2 regions of the Microbacterium sp. CGR2 genome follow, and region 1 is predicted to be linked to the other one. Evidence: riboswitches for the same ligand, from Rfam matches in the RefSeq annotation. Region 1 holds a riboswitch; the other holds the start of a gene.
What was found. A riboswitch is a leader RNA that binds a small molecule or an ion and turns the genes downstream of it on or off. The one in region 1 is predicted to bind thiamine pyrophosphate.

Region 1 (9,065 bases):
GCGTCGTTTCTGGCCCCCCGAGAGCGTGAAGGGATTGGCCAGAGCGAGCGAGGTGAGGCCGAGACGCTCCAGCAGCTCGTCCACGACAGCATCCGTGCGTGCCTTCGTCCACCCGAGCGCGCGCGGCCCGACAGCGAGTTCGTCACGCAGGGTCTGGGCGAGGAACTGATGCTCCGGCTCCTGAAACACCATCCCGATGCGGGTGAGCAGTTCGCGGGATGTCCAACGGATGGGTCGCAGACCGCGGCGCCCAGCGAGTTCCGGCGCTGCGCGCACCTCACCGGTGTACTCCGGGATGAGGCCGGCGAGCGTCAGCGCCAGGGTGGACTTGCCCGTGCCGTTGGCGCCGGTGATCACCGTCGCGTTCGCGCGCGGTACGTGCACCTCGAGACCCGATCGCACGGCGACGCCGGGCTCGCGGGCGACCGAGAGGTCGGACGCCGAGAGCGCGTCGGATGCTGTCACCTGCTCCAGCACGGGCAGGTCGATGCCACGGCCCGGCACCCAGACGCCGGCATCGGCGAGTGCGGCGCCGTGCTCGCCGAAGACCCGGTCCGGCGCCCCGTCCGCCAGGAGACCTCCGTCCGCGGCGAGCACGATCACCCGAGTCATCAGGTCGACCCAGATCGGGGTCCGATGCTCGACCACGACGAGCGTGGCGCCCGTCGATGCGACAGCGCGTTCGACGCTCGCCCGCACCTCGCGCACACCGTCGGGGTCGAGGTTCGCTGTCGGCTCATCGAGCAGAAGAAGGCCGGGGCGCATCGCCAGGACTCCGGCGAGCACGAGCCGTTGCTTCTGACCTCCCGACAACGCCTTCGTCGGCCGTTGCAGCGGCACATCGAGGCCGACCGCATCCATCGCCTCGCTAACGCGTCCAGGGATCTCGGACGCCGGAACGCCGAGATTCTCGCAGCCGAAGGCGATGTCATCCGCGACCTTGGACAGGACGATACCGGCATCCGGATCCTGCAGAACGAGCCCCACCTCGCCGCGGCGCGACTCGGGTGCGGCGCCATCGACCAACAGGGTGCCGGTCCGATCGCCTTCGTCGGCATCGCCCAGCACACCGGCCAGGCCCGCGAGCAGGGTCGACTTCCCTGCCCCCGATGCGCCGAGGAGGAGCACCCTCTCCCCGGGTTCGATGGAAAAGCTCACGTCGGCGACCGCTGGGCGCTTCCGTCCGGCGTACCTCCACCCCCAGCCCGCCGCCTGCACGCGGGCCGGGGATGCCACGGTCATGCTCAGACCTCGCGCATGTGCTCTCGCCCGACGGCGAAGCGGCTGAGGGCACCTGTGACCGCCAGCGCCCGCACCAGCAGCCAGCCGACGAGGCCGGCCAGGATCGCACCGGAGATGACGACGCACACCAGGTAGATGGTGTTGAACTCGAACGACTTCAGGATGTTGGGCGAGCTGCCGTAGAAGAGCTCGAAGATCCACGCGGCAGCCGCCGCGCCCATCCCCGCGAGCGCGGCGACGACGATCCCGAAGCGGCGGTAGAGGAACAGGGCGAAGATGAGCTCCGCGCCGAGCCCCTGCACGAGACCGGAGAGAACGGTCGAGATGCCCCAGACGTTGCCGATCAGCATCGAGACGATTGCTGCGACGAGTTCGACGACCAGCGCGGCACCGGGCTTGCGGATGACGAGGCCGCCGACGACTCCGCCGAGCAGCCAGATGCCCACAGCGATCCCGCCGAGTCCCGGCGTCAGCGCGTCGGCCGCGCCGAACCATGCATAGCCGATCGTGTTCCAGCCCCAGAAGACGAGGCCGATCGCGACACCGAGAACAGCAGCGACAACGATGTCGACGACGCGCCAACGCCAGAGCTGCGGGTCGCTCAGCCCTCGATGCGTCGTGGCAGAGACCCGATCCTTGGCGGACGGGGACGTGGATGTACTCATCTGAACTCCTCCCTGCGCTGGCATTACCCAGATCAGGTTCGACGGTCGAAGCGCGATTCGCTCCCTCTCAGCCCGGCTCGCCGGACTCCCGTGGTTGTGCTGACGATACTACCGCGGACACGACACCCCGTGTCGCGGCGGCCCGCGCAGCAGATTCTCGCCCGGGATTCGGTACCGTAAGCGAGTGACCGCCCCAGATCCCGTCGAGGATGCCACCGCCATCCTTCAACCTGACGCCCGGTGGGCGGACGACGAGGTCCCCGCGACGGCACTGACCTGGGTCGACCCGGCCGCTGTGGCCGCGCATTCCCCCGGCGCGACGCTCGACGAGACCGCGAAGAGCGAGAAGGTGGTCAGCGTCATGAGCGGAGCACGGTTGCAGCCGCCGCTCGCCCGTCCAGGCGTGCTCATCCCCCTCGGCCTGCTGGCGACGCTGGCCGTCGCTTACACCGGGACGACGCTGCTGTGGCCGCTGCACGAAGTCGCGCCCACCGTGCAGGCGGTCGGGTTCGAGACGATACCCGCGCCCGCCGCGGCGATGACCTGGCCGGCGCAGGGCAGCGCCTCCGTGGGTATCGCCGGGGTCGGCGCCTCGGCATCCGCCGCCGAAGCCGTGAGCATCGCGAGCATCACGAAGGTCGTCAGCAGCCTCATGGTGCTCGATCGGATGCCGCTGGCGCTCGGCGAACAGGGCCCCGAGTTCTCCTTCACCTTCGGCGACAGCATCGACTACTGGAACTACCGCCGGGCCGATCAGTCCGCGCTGGATGTTCCGGTCGACGGCGTGCTCACCGAGTACCAACTGCTGCAGGGCACTCTGCTGGGATCGGCCAACAACTACATCGACCGTCTGGTGGCGGAGATCTGGGGATCCGAAGAGGAGTTCGCCAGTGCCGCCGCGATCTGGCTGAATGACCGGGGTCTCGACGGCATCACCGTGGTGACGCCGTCCGGCTTCGACGAGCGCAACGTGGCGACACCCGAGGCGTTGATCGACCTCGGCGAGTGGGCCATGAAGAACCCGGTGTTCGCCGAGATCGTCGGCACGAAGTCCGTCGATCTGCCCGGCGCCGGACGGGTCGAGAACACGAACGGGATGCTGGCCGACCCTGGAGTCGTCGGCATCAAGACCGGCACCCTCGTCGGCTGGAACCTGCTCACGGCGAAGGACGTGCAGATCGACGACACCACGGTGCACCTGTTCGCCGCGGCCCTCAATCAGGACGACGACAAGCAGCGCCTCGCCGCGACGCGCTCGTTGTTCGCCGAGATGGAGGCGGCGCTGCAGGCACAGGAACCTGCGGTCGCCGAGGGCACGATCGTCGGCGAAGTCACCACCGTGTGGGGCGAGAAGGTCGACGTCGTCACGGATGCCGATGCCGAAGTCGTGCTGTGGAACGGCGCCATCGCGACGGCGACTCCCGTTTTCGAGTTGGGCGACGAGACGGCGGAGGGCGCAGAGGTGGGGTCGCTGACCACCGCCGGGCCGATCGACACGACCACCACCGCGCTCACCCTCGCAGAGGAGCTCGAGGGGCCGAGCCCGTGGTGGCGCCTGACCCATCCACTCGAACTGCTCGGCATCGACGCCGACGCCGACGGATCGTGACGCCCGGTCGCTGAACGTGAGACGCCCCGCTCCGGCTGACCGGGGCGGGGCGTCTCACTGGGGGATGTCAGGCCCGAGAGCCCGAATCGTCTGCCCCGTCTTCGATCACGGCCTTGGCGGCCGCGGCTTCTGACGCCGGCGCCTGGGCTCCGACGGTGACGCCGCGAACCGCGTCACTCGCCTGTTCCTGTGCGCTGTCCGACCCGTCAGCGTCGCCGGTGACGACGACAGGCGTCGTCCCGGTGAGAGCTTCTTCAGCGTCGATGTCCGTCGCCGCCTGCTCGAACTGCGACTGGTACAGGCGCCAGTACGCACCCTGCGCGGTGATGAGCTCGTCGTGCGTGCCCTTCTCGACGATGTCACCGTGCTCCATCACGAGGATGAGGTCGGCGTCACGGATGGTCGACAGTCGGTGCGCGATCACGAACGACGTGCGCCCGTGACGGAGCGCCGCCATCGCGTGCTGCAGCAGCAGCTCGGTGCGGGTGTCGACCGCCGACGTGGCCTCGTCGAGGATGAGGATCGACGGCTGCGCGACGAATGCCCGCGCGATGGTGATGAGCTGACGCTCACCTGCGGAGACGTTCGAGGCGTCTTCGTCGAGCACGGTGTCGTAACCCTCGGGAAGAGCGTGCACGAATCGGTCGACGTAGGTCGCCTTCGCCGCTGCGAGAACCTCTTCGTCGGTCGCGGTGGAGCGACCGTACCGGATGTTCTCGCGGATGCTGCCGGCGAACAACCACGGGTCCTGCAGCACCATGCCGGTGCGGGAGCGCAGGTCGTCGCGGGTGATCTCCGAGATGTCCTGCCCGTCGAGCAGGATGCGGCCGCCACTGAGCTCGTAGAACCGCATGATGAGGTTCACGAGCGTCGTCTTGCCCGCGCCCGTCGGACCGACGATCGCGACGGTCTGCCCCGGCTCCACCCGGAACGACAGATCGTTGATGAGCGGACGCTCGGGCGTGTACGAGAACGTGACGTTCTCGAACTCGATGACACCCTTGCCGTCGGCGAGTGCCGGAGCATCCGAATCGTCGGCCTCCTGCTCATCGGCGTCGAGCAGCTGGAAGACCCGTTCGGCCGACGCGGTGCCGGACTGCACGACCGCGGCCATGCCACCCAGCTCCGACAGCGGCTGCGTGAACTGCTGCGAGTACTGGATGAACGCCTGCACGTCACCGAGTCTGAGCTGCCCACTGGCGACCATCAGACCGCCGAGCACGGCGATTCCGACGTAGCTGAGGCTTCCGACGAACATCATCGCCGGCATGATGATGCCGGAGAGGAACTGCGCCTTGAAGCTGGCCTGGAACAGCTCTTCGTTCTCGACCTGGAACTTGTCCAGCGCGTCTTTCTCGCGGCCGAAGACCTTCACGAGCGCGTGGCCCGAGAACGCCTCTTCGACACGAGCGTTCAGCCGGCCGACCTTGCGCCACTGCGAACCGAACGCCTTCTGCGACCGCGGTCCGATGACGCCGAAGATGACGGCCATCAGCGGGAGCGTGACGAGCGCGACGAGCGCCAGCTGCCACGAGATCGTGAACATCATGAACAGGACGCCGATGACCGTGAGCACCGAGGTGAGCGCTCCCGACAGCGATTGCTGCATCGTCTGGGTGATGTTGTCGATGTCATTCGTGACGCGCGAGATCAGCTCGCCGCGCTGCACCTTGTCGAAGTAGGACAGGGGCAGGCGGTTGATCTTCGCCTCGACCGCCTCACGCAGGCGCCACATGGTGCGCACCATGATGACGTTGATGACGTAGCCCTGGATCCAGGTGAGGAAAGCCGCCGCGACGTAGATCGCGAGGACTGCGGCGATGATCCATCGCAGCGCACCGAAGTCGACGCCGTCACCGACGCGGAAGTCGCCCAGTGCTCCGACCTGGTTGGCGAAGTCGGTCTGCCCCGCGCCGTTGAGCGCATCGACGACGACGTTCTGCGGAGTCCCCGCGGGGAAGCCGGGGAAGTCGCCGTTGGGCTGACCGAGCTGGATGGAGATGAATCCCTTGTAGACGAGGTTCGTGGCCTCGCCCAGGACTTTCGGTGCCGCGACCGTCAGCACGACTCCGATGGCGCCGAGGATCGACACGAAGATGAACCACACCGCCGACGGCTTCAGCAGCCCGATCATCCGCGCGAAGCTCGGCCCGAAGTTGTCGGCCTTGCCGGGTGCGACGCTGTCCCAGTCGCCGGAGTTCTGGCGCGCCTGTTCGGCGAGCTCCAACTCGTACTTCTCTTCTTCGGTCAGTTCCGGCTCGACGACCGCGGTCGTCGAGCGATTCTTCCTGGACCGAGCCTCTGCGCCCTTCGTGGGGCGCTTCTCGTTCTCGCTCATGCGTCCGCCCCCAGCTGCGATTCGACGATCTCTCGGTAGGTCTCGCTCGTCTCCAGCAGCTCCTGATGGGTGCCGGCGCCGACCATGGTCCCGCCGTCGAGGACGATGATGCGGTCGGCATCCGTGATGGAGGAGACGCGCTGAGCCACCACGATCTTCGTGACGTGCGGCAACTCGCGCCACAGTGCTTGGCGCAATCGGGCATCCGTGGTCAGGTCGAGGGCCGAGAACGAGTCGTCGAACACGAGGATCTGCGGCTGGTGCACGATCGCACGCGCGATCGCGAGTCGCTGGCGTTGCCCGCCGGAGACATTCGTGCCGCCCTGCGCGATGCGCGACTCGAGTCCGTCGGGCATCTCCTCGACGAAGTCGCGGCCTTGCGCGATCTCGAGCGCGTGCCAGAGCTCTTCGTCCGTTGCTTCTTCTCGCCCATAGCGCAGGTTCGAAGCCACCGTCCCGGTGAAGAGGAACGGGCGCTGCGGGACCAGACCGATGCTGTCCCAGAGCGCCTCGACGTCGGCATCGCGCACGTCGGTGCCGCCGACGTGCACGGAACCGCCGGAGACGTCGAACAGGCGCGGGATGAGGGAGACGAGCGTGGTCTTGCCTGAACCGGTGGAACCGACGATCGCGACCGTCTCGCCCGGCTGAGCGGCGAAGCTGATGCCCTTGAGCACGGGGGCGTCGGCTCCGGGGTAGGTGAACTCGACGTCATCGAGCGCGACAGAGCCCGGTGTCGGGAAAACGGTGACGCCGTTCTCCGGGCGGACCATCGTGGACTCCGAGTCGAGCACCTCGCCGATGCGCTCGGCCGAGACCGCGGCGCGCGGAATCATCATCGCCATGAAACTCGCCATGATGACGCCGCCCATGATCTGGCCGATGTACTGCATGAAGGCGAAGAGGGTGCCGACCTGGACAGTGCCGTTGTTGACCTCGATGCCGCCGAACCAGATGACCGAGACGACCGTGACGTTGAGGATCAGCATGAACAGCGGGAACAGCAGCACGAACAGGGAGCCCACCTTGCGACCCACCACCATGATGTCGGTGTTGGCCCCTCGGAAGCGTTCCTCTTCGATGCGCTCCCGGACGAACGCGCGGACGACGCGGACGCCCGTGAGCTGTTCGCGCATGATGCGGTTCACGTTGTCGAGCTTGCCCTGGTAGGTGCGGAACAGCGGAACCATGCGACCGATGACGAGCGCGGCGAGGATCAGCAGCAGCGGCACGGAGACGGCGATCAGCCAGCTGAGGCCGACATTCGTCTGGACGGCGAAGATGATGCCGCCGATCGCGAGGAGGGGCGCAGTGACGAGCATGGTCGCGCCCATCATCGCGAGCATCTGCACCTGCTGGACGTCGTTCGTGTTGCGCGTGATGAGTGAGCCGGCGCCGAACTGCGAGACTTCGCGCTCGGAGAAGCCGCTGACCTTGCCGAACACGTCGGCGCGGATGTCGCGCCCGGCGCCCATCGCAGCCCTGGCGGCGAAGTAGGTCGCGGTCACGGAGGCGACGATCTGCCCCAGCGACACGGCGAGCATGAACAGACCTGTGTTCCAGATGTAGCCGGTGTCGCCCATGGCGACACCCTTGTCGATGATGTCGGCGTTCAGGCGGGGGAGGTACAGGGTCGCCGCCGCACTGGCGAGCTGGAAGACCAGCACACCGAGCAGGAGCCACCTATAGCGAGACAGGTAACGGAGGAGGATTTTTCCCAGCACAGGCGCACTTTCTAGGAAGGGTGGAACGGCGGATTTCTCGGCAGACGGATGCCGACCGACAATCGGCCACACCAAAGGGTGCCACGAAGCGCGGACATTCGTATCCCTCTTGAGGCGTACCTTCGCTGACAGCGAACCATTTCGCCTGCGGCCAGCGGTTTCTAGACCGGGACGAAGAAGTCGAGCCCACACAGTTGGCGGGGATTTTCACACTCCGCGGGCCGATTCGGGATGTTTCATCCGACATCCGTCAACACTCCCGACACGTGTACCGAGCGGTCTGACAGTTGTCCGCGGGCGACGCCCGGACTCAGAAGAGCGGATGCTCCGGCACATAGTCCCGCGCGGCCGCACCGGCATCCGCCGGCAGCTCGGCGAGAGTCGGCGGATCCCAGCGCGGAGTGCGGTCCTTGTCGACCAGCTGCGCGCGGATGCCCTCGACCAGGTCCGGATGCTCGTTGACGAACCAGAGCACGCGTCGGTATTCACCCTCCAGCGCTTCCCGCAACCCGGCGGCCTCGCGGGCCTCGCGCACGGCATCGAGCGTGACCACGAGGGCGGTGGGAGCGAGCCCCTCCAGGACGTCGGCGGCGGCCGCAGCATCCGGAGCCTGCGATGCGCGCAGCCGCTCGACGATCCCGACGACGTCGGGTGCCGAGAACGCCTCGTCGATCCATCCCTGCGATGCGGGAAGCCGGCTCGGATCCGGCGTCTCGTCGAAGAGCAGCACGATCTCGCTGGGCCCGGTCGGATCGGCACGGTAGGCGAATGCCTCACGAAGAGCGTCGAGCCGTTCGGACGGCACGAAGTGATCGGCGAAACCCAGGTGCACCGCATCCGCCCCGCTCATGCTCGCGCCCGTCAGTCCGAAGTACTCGCCGAACCGACCGGGGGCCCGGCCCAGCAGCCAGGTCCCACCGACGTCGGGCGTGAAACCGATGCGGGTCTCCGGCATGGCGAGCTTCGAGCGCTCGGTGACGATGCGGATGGCGGCGTGACCGGCCAGGCCGATCCCGCCACCCATGGTGATGCCGTCCGCCAGCGCCACCACCGGCTTCGGATACTCGGCGATCAGCGCGTTCAATGCGTATTCCGCCCGGAAGAACTCCGCGGTCCGCTCCGCCTGCCCCGCGACGATCTGCCCATGCAGCGCCCGCACGTCGCCGCCGGCGCACATCCCACGCTCCCCCGCCCCGTCGATCAGGACGATCTGCACGTCTGTGTCGTCGACCCACGCGGTGAGCGCCTGAGTGAGGAGTTCGATCATGCCGAGATCCAACGCGTTGATCGCCTCGGCACGGTTGAGGGTGAGCCTCCCGAGGGCCCCTTCCGTGCGGACGAGGACACGGGGCGCGGAGGTCGAATCGGTCACGGATGCCAGGCTACTCCGTCGCCCCGACGGCCCGGCATCCGCACGAAATACGCGATCCGAGCGCTTTTCCGGCAGGATAGGGGGAACTGTTCATTGCAACGAGAGGTCGCGGATG
Region 2 (9,065 bases), on a different contig from region 1:
GCGTCGGGCGACGCCGGGCGAGAAGATGACCACCCTCGACGGTGTCGAGCGGTCCCTCCACGTGGAAGACCTGCTCATCACCGACGACTCCGGTCCCATCGGCCTCGCCGGCGTGATGGGCGGCGGCACGACGGAGATGAGCGCGACCACGCGCAACGTGTTGATCGAGGCGGCCGCGTTCGATCCGATCACCATCGCGCGGTCGGCTCGCCGGCACAAGCTGCCCAGCGAGGCATCCAAGCGCTTCGAGCGTGGCGTCGACCCGCTGATCCCGTTCGTCGCGGCGCGCCGTGCGGCTGATCTGATGGTCGAATTCGCCGGTGGCACGCTCACCGAAGAGGGCGGAGCGCTGTTCGCCGAGGTCTTCGTGGCCGAGATCGAACTTCCGGCCGGTTTCGTGCAGGGACTCATCGGCGTCGACTACACGGATGCGGAGATCACCGGTGCGCTGACCACGATCGGTGCAGACGTGTCCGACAGCGAGAACGGTTGGACGGTGATCCCGCCGACCTGGCGTCCCGACCTCACTGACAAGTGGACACTCGCTGAAGAGGTGGCCCGCATCCACGGGCTCGACCGCATCCCTTCCGTGCTGCCCACCCCGCCGTCCGGGCGAGGTCTCACGGCTCACCAGCAGGGGCGACGTCGTGTCGCCGACGCCCTCGCTGCCGCTGGATTCGTCGAGACGCCGGCGTTCCCGTTCACGACGGAGGCGCTGAACGACCTGCACGGATCGCCGACGGGGGAGCATCTGCCCAGCATCCGTCTGGCGAATCCTCTCGACGGTCAGGCTCCGTTCCTGCGCCGCTCGCTCATCCCGGGTCTGCTGCAGACCGCGCATCGGAACATCTCGCGCGGCTTCACCGATCTCGCGATCTTCGAGACGGGCGCGGTGTTCCTGCCGGATGCCGGGGTCGAGTACGGTACCGACGACGTTCCGCCGCTCGGCGAACGGCCCGCCGATGCGAAGCTCGCGGAACTCGACGCGTCGATCCCGCCGCAGCATCGACACGTGGCGGTGCTGCTCACCGGCAACGTCTCGCCCCGTCAGCCCGGTCGGGCGGCCGAGTCGGCAGGGTTGACCGAAGCTCTGGACGCCGTCCGAGTGATCGCGGCCGCGGCCGGGGTCGAGATCGACGTCGTGCAGGCGGAGCGCGCCGCGCTGCACCCCGGCCGGACCGGTGCACTTCGCGTGGGTGCGGAGGAGGTCGGCTACGTCGGCGAGCTGCACCCCGCCGCCGCGGCGGAAGCGGATCTGCCGGGACGCGCGACCGTCGTGGAAATCGACCTCGACCGGATTCTCGAGCTCGCGGGTGCGCGCATCGTCGCCGAGTCGCTGTCGACGTTCCCGGCCGCCACCCAGGATGTATCGCTCACGCTTCCCGCGGATGTCGCTGCCGGGGATGTGCGTGCCGCTCTGACCGATGGTGCCGGTGCGTTGCTCGAATCCGTGCGACTCGTCGACGACTACCGCGGCGAGGGAGTGCCGGATGGCTCGAAGAGCCTGACGTTCGCGATGCGCTTCCGCGCCGACGACCGGACCCTCACCGCAGCGGAGGCCACCGAGGCGAAGCTCGCCGGGGTCGCGGCCGCTGCCGAGCTGTTCGGTGCCGCACTCCGCGACTGAGGCGCGTACCCCGTGACTGAGGCGCGTACCCCAGCGAAGGCCCTTCTGCTTCGAGCAGAAGGGCCTTCCGCGTAGCTCCGGATGCTGGTGACATGGACCCATGACGGACGTGCTGATTCTCGGTGGGACGGGCTGGCTCTCCGGGCGCATCGCCCGCCGATGGGTGGATGCCGGCGCTGCGGTGACATGCCTCGCGCGCGGCGATCGCCCGGCGCCACGCGGAGCAGAGCTGGTGCGTGGCGACCGCGACGACCCCGAGGTGTATTCCGCCCTTGCCGCGCGCGACTGGGATCAGGTGGTCGACATCTCCTCGCAGGCGTCGCATGTGGCCGCCGCGGTCGGGTCGCTGGGAGGTCGCGCCGCGCGCTGGACTTACATCTCCTCGATGTCGGTCTATGCCGATGACGAGACCGTCGGAGCGGATGAGTCCGCGCCGCGGCACCCGCCGGCCCGCAACGGCGACGAATATGAGTACGGCGCGCAGAAAGCTGCCGGCGAGGATGCGGTCGGCGCACTCGGAGATCGCGCCCTCGTCGTGCGACCGGGCCTCATCGCCGGAGACGGCGACCCCAGCGACAGATTCGGATACTGGGCGGCCGCCTTCCTGAGAGCGGGAGACGGCCCGGTGGTCGCGCCCCCGCTCGACGGACGGACGACGCAGGTGATCGACGTCGACGACCTCGCCGCCGCCGTGGTTGCCGGAACCGCCCACGGCGCGGTCAACGCGATCGGTGACCGGCATCCGCTCGCTGAAGTGCTTCAGATGGTGCAGGCAGCCGCCGGGCATCGCGGGGAGATCGTCAGCGCGGAGGAAAGCTGGTTGGTGGCCCGGGGTGTCGAGTACTGGGCGGGGGAGCGGTCGCTGCCGCTCTGGCTCCCTGCGGAGATGACGGGCTTCATGACCCGCTCGAATCGACGGTACCTCGCCACCGGCGGGACGCTCCGTCCGCTCGCCGAGACGATCGCACGCGTGGTGGCCGATGAGCGCGTGCGAGGTGTCGATCGTGTCCGCCGCGCCGGCCTCACGAGAGCCGCGGAGATGAGCCTGCTGGCCGAGCTCGGTCGCTAGACTTCGAGCAGTGACACGGGGTGCCGCATCCGCGGCTGAGAACAGACCCGTCGAACCTGATCTAGTTCGTACTAGCGAAGGGATGTCGCGATGAGCGATCGTCTGCGTCCGGAAACCACCATCGATCTCGCCTCTTCGGCGGCGAGCCTGCTCGAGGCCCTCCGGGCATCTCCACCCTTGACCCACTGCATAACGAACGCCGTCGTCACCGGCTTCACAGCCAACGTGCTGCTCGCGGTGGGAGCAGCACCCGCGATGGTCGACATCGTGGGCGAGGCGGAGATGTTCGCCGGTGTCGCTTCCGGCCTCCTGATCAATTTGGGCACACCGACGCCCGAGCAGCGCGCGGCCGCCCTCGAAGCGGTCACGGGTGCCGCGGCATCCGGAACGCCGTGGGTGCTGGACCCGGTCGCGATCGGCGCGTTGCCGGTGCGGACCGCGCTCGCCCATCGGCTGCTCGAACAGCGGCCGACGGCGATCCGCGGGAACGCCTCCGAGATCCTCGCACTGGCGGGCCTCGGTGCCGGCGGGCGAGGCGTGGACGCCACCCACAGCACGGATGCCGCCGCCGACGCCGCTGTCTCACTCGCACGTCGCACCGGCGGGGTGGCCGCGATCTCCGGGCCGACCGACCTCATCACCGATGGCGAGAGAGTGATTCGGCTCGCCAACGGACATGAGCTCCTCACCCGCGTCACGGGCGGGGGATGTGCACTGGGGGCGGTGATGGCCGCCTTCCTCGGCGCGGCCGACGCCGCACGATTCGACGCACTCACGGCGGTCGCCTCCGCGACCCTCGTGTACACGATCGCAGCCGAGATGGCGGCCGAAGGCGCGAGCGGACCGGGAAGCTTCGCCGTCGCCCTGTTGGACGCCCTCGCCTCCCTGGCGCCCGACGAGATCGTCTCCCGGGCGCGCGTCGAGGTCGGTGCGCTGTGAGACTCGACCTCTCTGTCTATCTCGTGACCGACGCGGGCCTGTGTGGAGACCGCGGTGTGGTCGAGACGGTGCGACTGGCCGTCGACGGGGGAGTGAGCATCGTGCAGCTACGCGACAAGTCCGCGTCCGACGTGGAGATCGTGGATCAGCTCGTCGAACTCTCACGCGTCATCGACGGCCGCGCTCTGTTGGTCGTGAACGACCGGCTCGATGCCGCGCTCGCCGCTCGCGCACGAGGAGCAAGGGTGGACGGCGTTCACCTCGGGCAGGGCGACCAGTCGGTGCGGGGAGCCCGGGAAGCTCTGGGGCCCGACGCGATCGTCGGTCTCACCGCCAACAGTCTCACGCACCTCGATCAACTGCGTCGGCTCCCACCCGGAACCGTCGACTACCTCGGAGTCGGGGTCATCCGACCGACACTGACGAAGCCAGACCATCCGCCGGCGCTCGGCATCGAGGGGTTCCGCGCCTTCGCGGAAGCCAGTCCGCTTCCCTGTGTCGCGATCGGCGGAGTTCGCATCGACGACAGCGAGGCACTGCAGGAAGCCGGGGCGGCAGGACTGGCCGTGGTCTCGGCGTTGTGCGCAGCGGCGGACCCCCGCGCGGAGGCAGGAGAGTTCGTGCGGCGCTGGCGCGCCGGGGCGGTCCCGCGCGTTCTCAGCATCGCGGGGAGTGATCCGTCTGGCGGCGCGGGCATCCAGGCCGACCTCAAGTCGATCGCGGCGAACGGCGGGTACGGGATGGCCGCGCTCACCGCGCTCACTGCGCAGAACACCCGCGGCGTGCGCGCGGTGCACGTGCCACCCACGGACTTCCTGCGTGCCCAACTCGACGCGATCTCCGATGACATCACCGTCGACGCCGTGAAGATCGGGATGCTGGCGAACGCCGACGTCATCCGGACCGTGGTCGCGTGGCTCGATGCTGTTCGCCCGCCCACGGTGGTGATCGACCCGGTGATGGTCGCCACCTCCGGCGATCGGCTGCTCGACGCCGAAGCGGAGGCCGGGCTGCGCGAGCTCATGCGTCTCGCCGACCTCGTCACTCCGAACCTCGCCGAGCTCGCGGTGCTAGTCGGCAGAGAACTGTCGTCCTGGGCGGAAGCCCTCGCCGCCGCGGAAGAGCTGTCGGCGCAGGTCGGGTCCGCGGTTCTGGTCAAGGGTGGTCATCTGGCCGGCGCGGACGCCCCGGACGCGCTGGTCGACGCGGGGAACGGCATCCGAGTGGAGTTTCCCGGCGCACGCATCGAGACCCGCCACACGCACGGGACCGGATGCTCCCTCTCGTCCGCGATCGCCACCCGACTCGCTCGCGGGCATGATGCGCAGGCCGCGGTCCGGGGAGCTCGTGCCTGGTTGCGTGAATCGCTGCGTGCAGCCGGTCATCTCCGTGTCGGCAGCGGACACGGACCGATCAGTCACTTCTCCGGCCTCTGGGAACGCGGGGGAGTGGATACTCGCCCGACCGCTGCCGCGCTCGCGGCAGAGTGGTGGGATGGCGTCTCCGGTATCCGCACGGCGATCGACGACCTCCCGTTCATCCGTCGGCTCGCCGAGGGAACCCTCGACCGCGAGTCTTTCCTGTTCTATCTCGCTCAGGACGCGCTCTACCTGCGCGAGTACGCGAGAGTGCTCGCCGAGGCCTCAAAGCGTGCCCCGGTATCGTCCGAGCAGGCCTTCTGGGCGAACTCAGCGCACGGCTCGATCATCGGAGAGCTGCAGCTGCACGCCTCCTGGCTGACTCCCGCCGCGGGCGTCGCCGCCGCCACGTTCTCGGCAGCGCCGTCACCGGTCACCACCGCATACCTCGACCACTTGCGAAGTGTCGCCTTCGGCGCGGACTATGGCGAGCTGATCGCCGCCATCCTCCCGTGCTTCTGGCTGTACAACGACCTCGGGCGCCGTCTGCACGCGGGCGAGTTCGGCGCATACGCGCGCGATCCCCGGCATCCGTACGCCTCCTGGCTGGCGACCTACGCAGATCCGGCGTTCGACGAGGCCACGACGCAGGCGATCGCGGTGGTGACGGCGGCAGCGGCCTCGGCGGGCCCCGAGCAGCGAGCGAGAATGCTGCGCGCTTTCCAGACTTCGTGTGATCACGAGCTGGCTTTCTTCGCTGCGCCGCTCGAGCGTCGAGCCATTCGATGACGGTCTGAATTTGCGGATGCCGCGGCACGCGCGCTATGGTCGCGGCATGCCTTCGGCCGTCCTCGCACCATCGACGCTCGCTTCGAGCGTCACTGTTGTGCGCCGACGCCGCGGCGGCCGCCGACTCTAGGCGACCCCGCATTCCTGCCTGCCACGCACGGCGGTGGAGTGCCGGAGTCGCCGCCTCCGGCCCGCCCATGGCCCCGAGTTCATCGAGGCCCGACCGTTAAGGTAGAAAGCATGACGTATTCCGTCGCCGTCTCCGGCGCATCCGGCTATGCGGGCGGCGAGATTCTGCGCCTCCTGGCCGATCATCCCGACATCGAGATCCGCACCGTGACCGCGCACTCGAATGCCGGTCAGCCGCTCGTCGACCATCAGCCGCACCTGCGCTCACTCGCCCACCTGACCTTGCAGGACACGACGCCGGAGATCCTCTCCGGTCACGACATCGTGTTCCTGGCGCTGCCGCACGGACAATCCGGTCAGTACACGGATGCGCTTGTCGACGCGCCGCTGGTGATCGACGCCGGCGCCGACCACCGGCTCACCTCGCAGTCCGCCTGGGATTCCTTCTACGGCGGTGTCTTCCACGAGCCGTGGGCCTACGGTGTCCCGGAACTTCTCGTGGATGGCGTCAAACAGCGTGAGCATCTCCGGGGTGCCACCCGTATCGCCGCGCCGGGATGCAACGCATCGACGATCAGTCTCAGCCTCGCGCCCGGCGTCGCCGCCGGCGTCATCGATCCCTCCGACATCGTCTCCGTGCTTGCGGTCGGTCCCTCCGGAGCCGGCAAGAGTCTGAAGACCAACCTGCTCGCCGCCGAGATCCTGGGCAGCGCGAACCCTTACGCCGTCGGAGGAACCCACCGGCACATCCCGGAGATCACGCAGGCGCTGCTCGCCGCCTCGCCCGCGTCCGCATCGGACGCCCTTCCGGTGCGCATCTCCTTCACGCCGGTGCTCGTGCCGATGTCGCGTGGCATCCTCGCCACGTCCACTGCTCGCATCGTCGAAGGGGTCAGCGACGAGCAGATCCGTGGGGCATGGGAGAGTGCCTACGGCGACGAGACCTTCGTGCAGCTGCTCCCGGAGGGCCGGTTCCCGCGCACGGCGGACGTGCTCGGTGCCAACACCGCCCTGATGGGGCTGGCGATCGATCGTTCCGCGAACCGTGTCACGGTCGTCACCGCCGTCGACAACCTGGTCAAGGGCACCGCCGGTGCCGCCGTCCAGTCCATGAACATCGCGTTGGGGCTTCCCGAAGCCCGCGCCCTCTCAATGAACGGAGTCGCGCCGTGAGCGTCACCGCACCCGCAGGATTCGAGGCGGCCGGTGTCGCCGCTGGCCTGAAATCCACTGGCAAGCCCGACGTCGCCGTGGTCGTCAACCGCGGACCGCGCAAGGTCGGAGCGGCCGTCTTCACCAGCAACCGCGCCAAGGCGAACCCGATCATCTGGTCGCAGCAGGTCGTCGCCGACCGCGTCGTGGAGGCCGTCGTGCTCAACTCCGGCGGGGCGAACTGCTTCACCGGCAGCTTCGGCTTCCAGACCACGCACCAGACCGCCGAGCGTGCGGCCGAGCTCCTCCAGATCAGCGCGGGCGACGTGCTGGTGTGCTCCACGGGACTCATCGGCATCGGCGATGAGGTGTTCCGCGCCAACGTGCTCGCCGGCACCGAGAAGGCGATCGCCGCGCTGAGCCCGGACGGCGGCGGGAGCGCCGCCGAGGCCATCATGACCACGGACACCGTCGCCAAGACCGCCGTGGTCGCGCGTGACGGCTGGACGATCGGCGGCATGGCCAAGGGAGCGGGCATGCTGGCACCCGGTTTGGCCACGATGCTGGTGGTCATCACCACCGATGCCGTGCTCGAACCGCTCGAGGCGGATGCCGCCCTGCGGAAGGCCACAGGGCAGACGTTCGACCGGCTCGACTCGGACGGTTGCATGTCGACGAACGATCAGGTGACCCTTCTGGCCAACGGTGCGTCAGAGGTCGCTCCCGATGTCGCCGACTTCGCCGAAGCCCTCACCCAGATCTGCCAGGAGCTCGCCGAGAAACTCCAGGGCGACGCGGAAGGTGCGAGCCACGACATCACGATCGAGGTGCAGCACGCGGCTTCCGAGCAGGAAGCCGTCGATGTCGGTCGATCCGTCGCCCGCAACAACCTCTTCAAGGCAGCGATCTTCGGCAACGACCCGAACTGGGGGCGCGTGCTCGCCGCGATCGGCACCACCAGTGCCCAGTTCGACCCGTACGACGTCGATGTGTGGATGAACGGGGTGCGGGTCTGCACCGCGGGCGGGCCGGATCGCCCGCGGGAAGAGGTCGACCTGACGCCGCGGGCGACGCACCTCGTCATCGACCTCAAGACGGGCGATGCGACGGCGACGATCCTCACCAACGACCTCACCCACGAGTACGTGCACGAGAACAGCGCCTACGCCTCATGACCGACATCCAGGACACCACCCCCGACATCGCCGCGGTGAAGGCGACGACACTGATCGAGTCGCTGCCGTGGCTGAAGAAGTTCCGCGACCAGATCGTCGTCGTCAAGTACGGTGGCAACGCCATGGTGTCGGACGAGCTCCAGGAGGCGTTCGCCCAGGACATCGCGTACCTCCGGTACGTGGGCGTGCTTCCCGTGGTCGTGCACGGCGGTGGGCCGCAGATCTCCGACATGCTGCAGCGCCTCGAGATCCCCAGCGAGTTCAAGGGCGGCTACCGCGTCACCAACACGGAGGCGATCAGCGTCGTCCGCATGGTGCTCACCGGACAGGTGAACCCGCAGTTGGTCTCCAAGATCAATTCGCACGGGCCGATCGCGACGGGACTCAGCGGGGAGGATGCCGGGCTTTTCGGCGGACGCCGCCGCGGGGTCGTCATCGACGGTGAAGAGGTCGACCTGGGTCGCGTCGGCGACGTGGTGGAGGTCGACCCGACTCCCGTTCTGGATCATCTGGCGGCCGGGCGCATCCCGGTGGTGTCGAGCATCGCCCCCGATCTCGATCGCCCGGGACAGTCCTTGAACGTCAACGCCGATGCGGCGGCCGCTGCTCTCGCCATCGCCCTGAACGCGAGAAAGCTCGTCGTCCTCACCGATGTCCCGGGCCTGTACGCCGACTGGCCCAACCGCGAATCGCTCGTGTCGCACCTGACCTCCGACGCGCTCATCGAGATGCTGCCGACGTTGGAGTCGGGCATGATCCCCAAGATGCGTGCCTGTCTGGATGCCGTCGAGGGCGGCGTCGATGCGGCCGCCATCATCGATGGACGG

Region 2: another riboswitch for thiamine pyrophosphate. It lies ahead of thiM (hydroxyethylthiazole kinase); the one in region 1 lies ahead of D7252_RS03295 (ECF transporter S component).

Annotation. Positions count from the first base shown of each region.
Region 1 covers NZ_RBHX01000001.1:630,618-639,682, forward strand. Annotated here, with positions in the region: gene D7252_RS03290 (ABC transporter ATP-binding protein) at 1-1,242, opposite strand, end outside; gene D7252_RS03295 (ECF transporter S component) at 1,245-1,907, opposite strand; TPP riboswitch at 1,898-2,009, opposite strand; gene D7252_RS03300 (D-alanyl-D-alanine carboxypeptidase) at 2,092-3,516, shown strand; gene D7252_RS03305 (ABC transporter ATP-binding protein) at 3,584-5,854, opposite strand; gene D7252_RS03310 (ABC transporter ATP-binding protein) at 5,851-7,578, opposite strand; gene D7252_RS03315 (enoyl-CoA hydratase/isomerase family protein) at 7,889-8,950, opposite strand; gene D7252_RS03320 (ATP-binding cassette domain-containing protein) at 9,063-9,065, shown strand, end outside.
Region 2 covers NZ_RBHX01000002.1:9,650-18,714, reverse strand. Annotated here, with positions in the region: gene pheT (phenylalanine--tRNA ligase subunit beta) at 1-1,627, shown strand, start outside; gene D7252_RS18495 (NAD-dependent epimerase/dehydratase family protein) at 1,728-2,696, shown strand; TPP riboswitch at 2,703-2,796, shown strand; gene thiM (hydroxyethylthiazole kinase) at 2,787-3,635, shown strand; gene D7252_RS18485 (bifunctional hydroxymethylpyrimidine kinase/phosphomethylpyrimidine kinase) at 3,632-5,782, shown strand; gene argC (N-acetyl-gamma-glutamyl-phosphate reductase) at 6,023-7,084, shown strand; gene argJ (bifunctional glutamate N-acetyltransferase/amino-acid acetyltransferase ArgJ) at 7,081-8,238, shown strand; gene argB (acetylglutamate kinase) at 8,235-9,065, shown strand, end outside.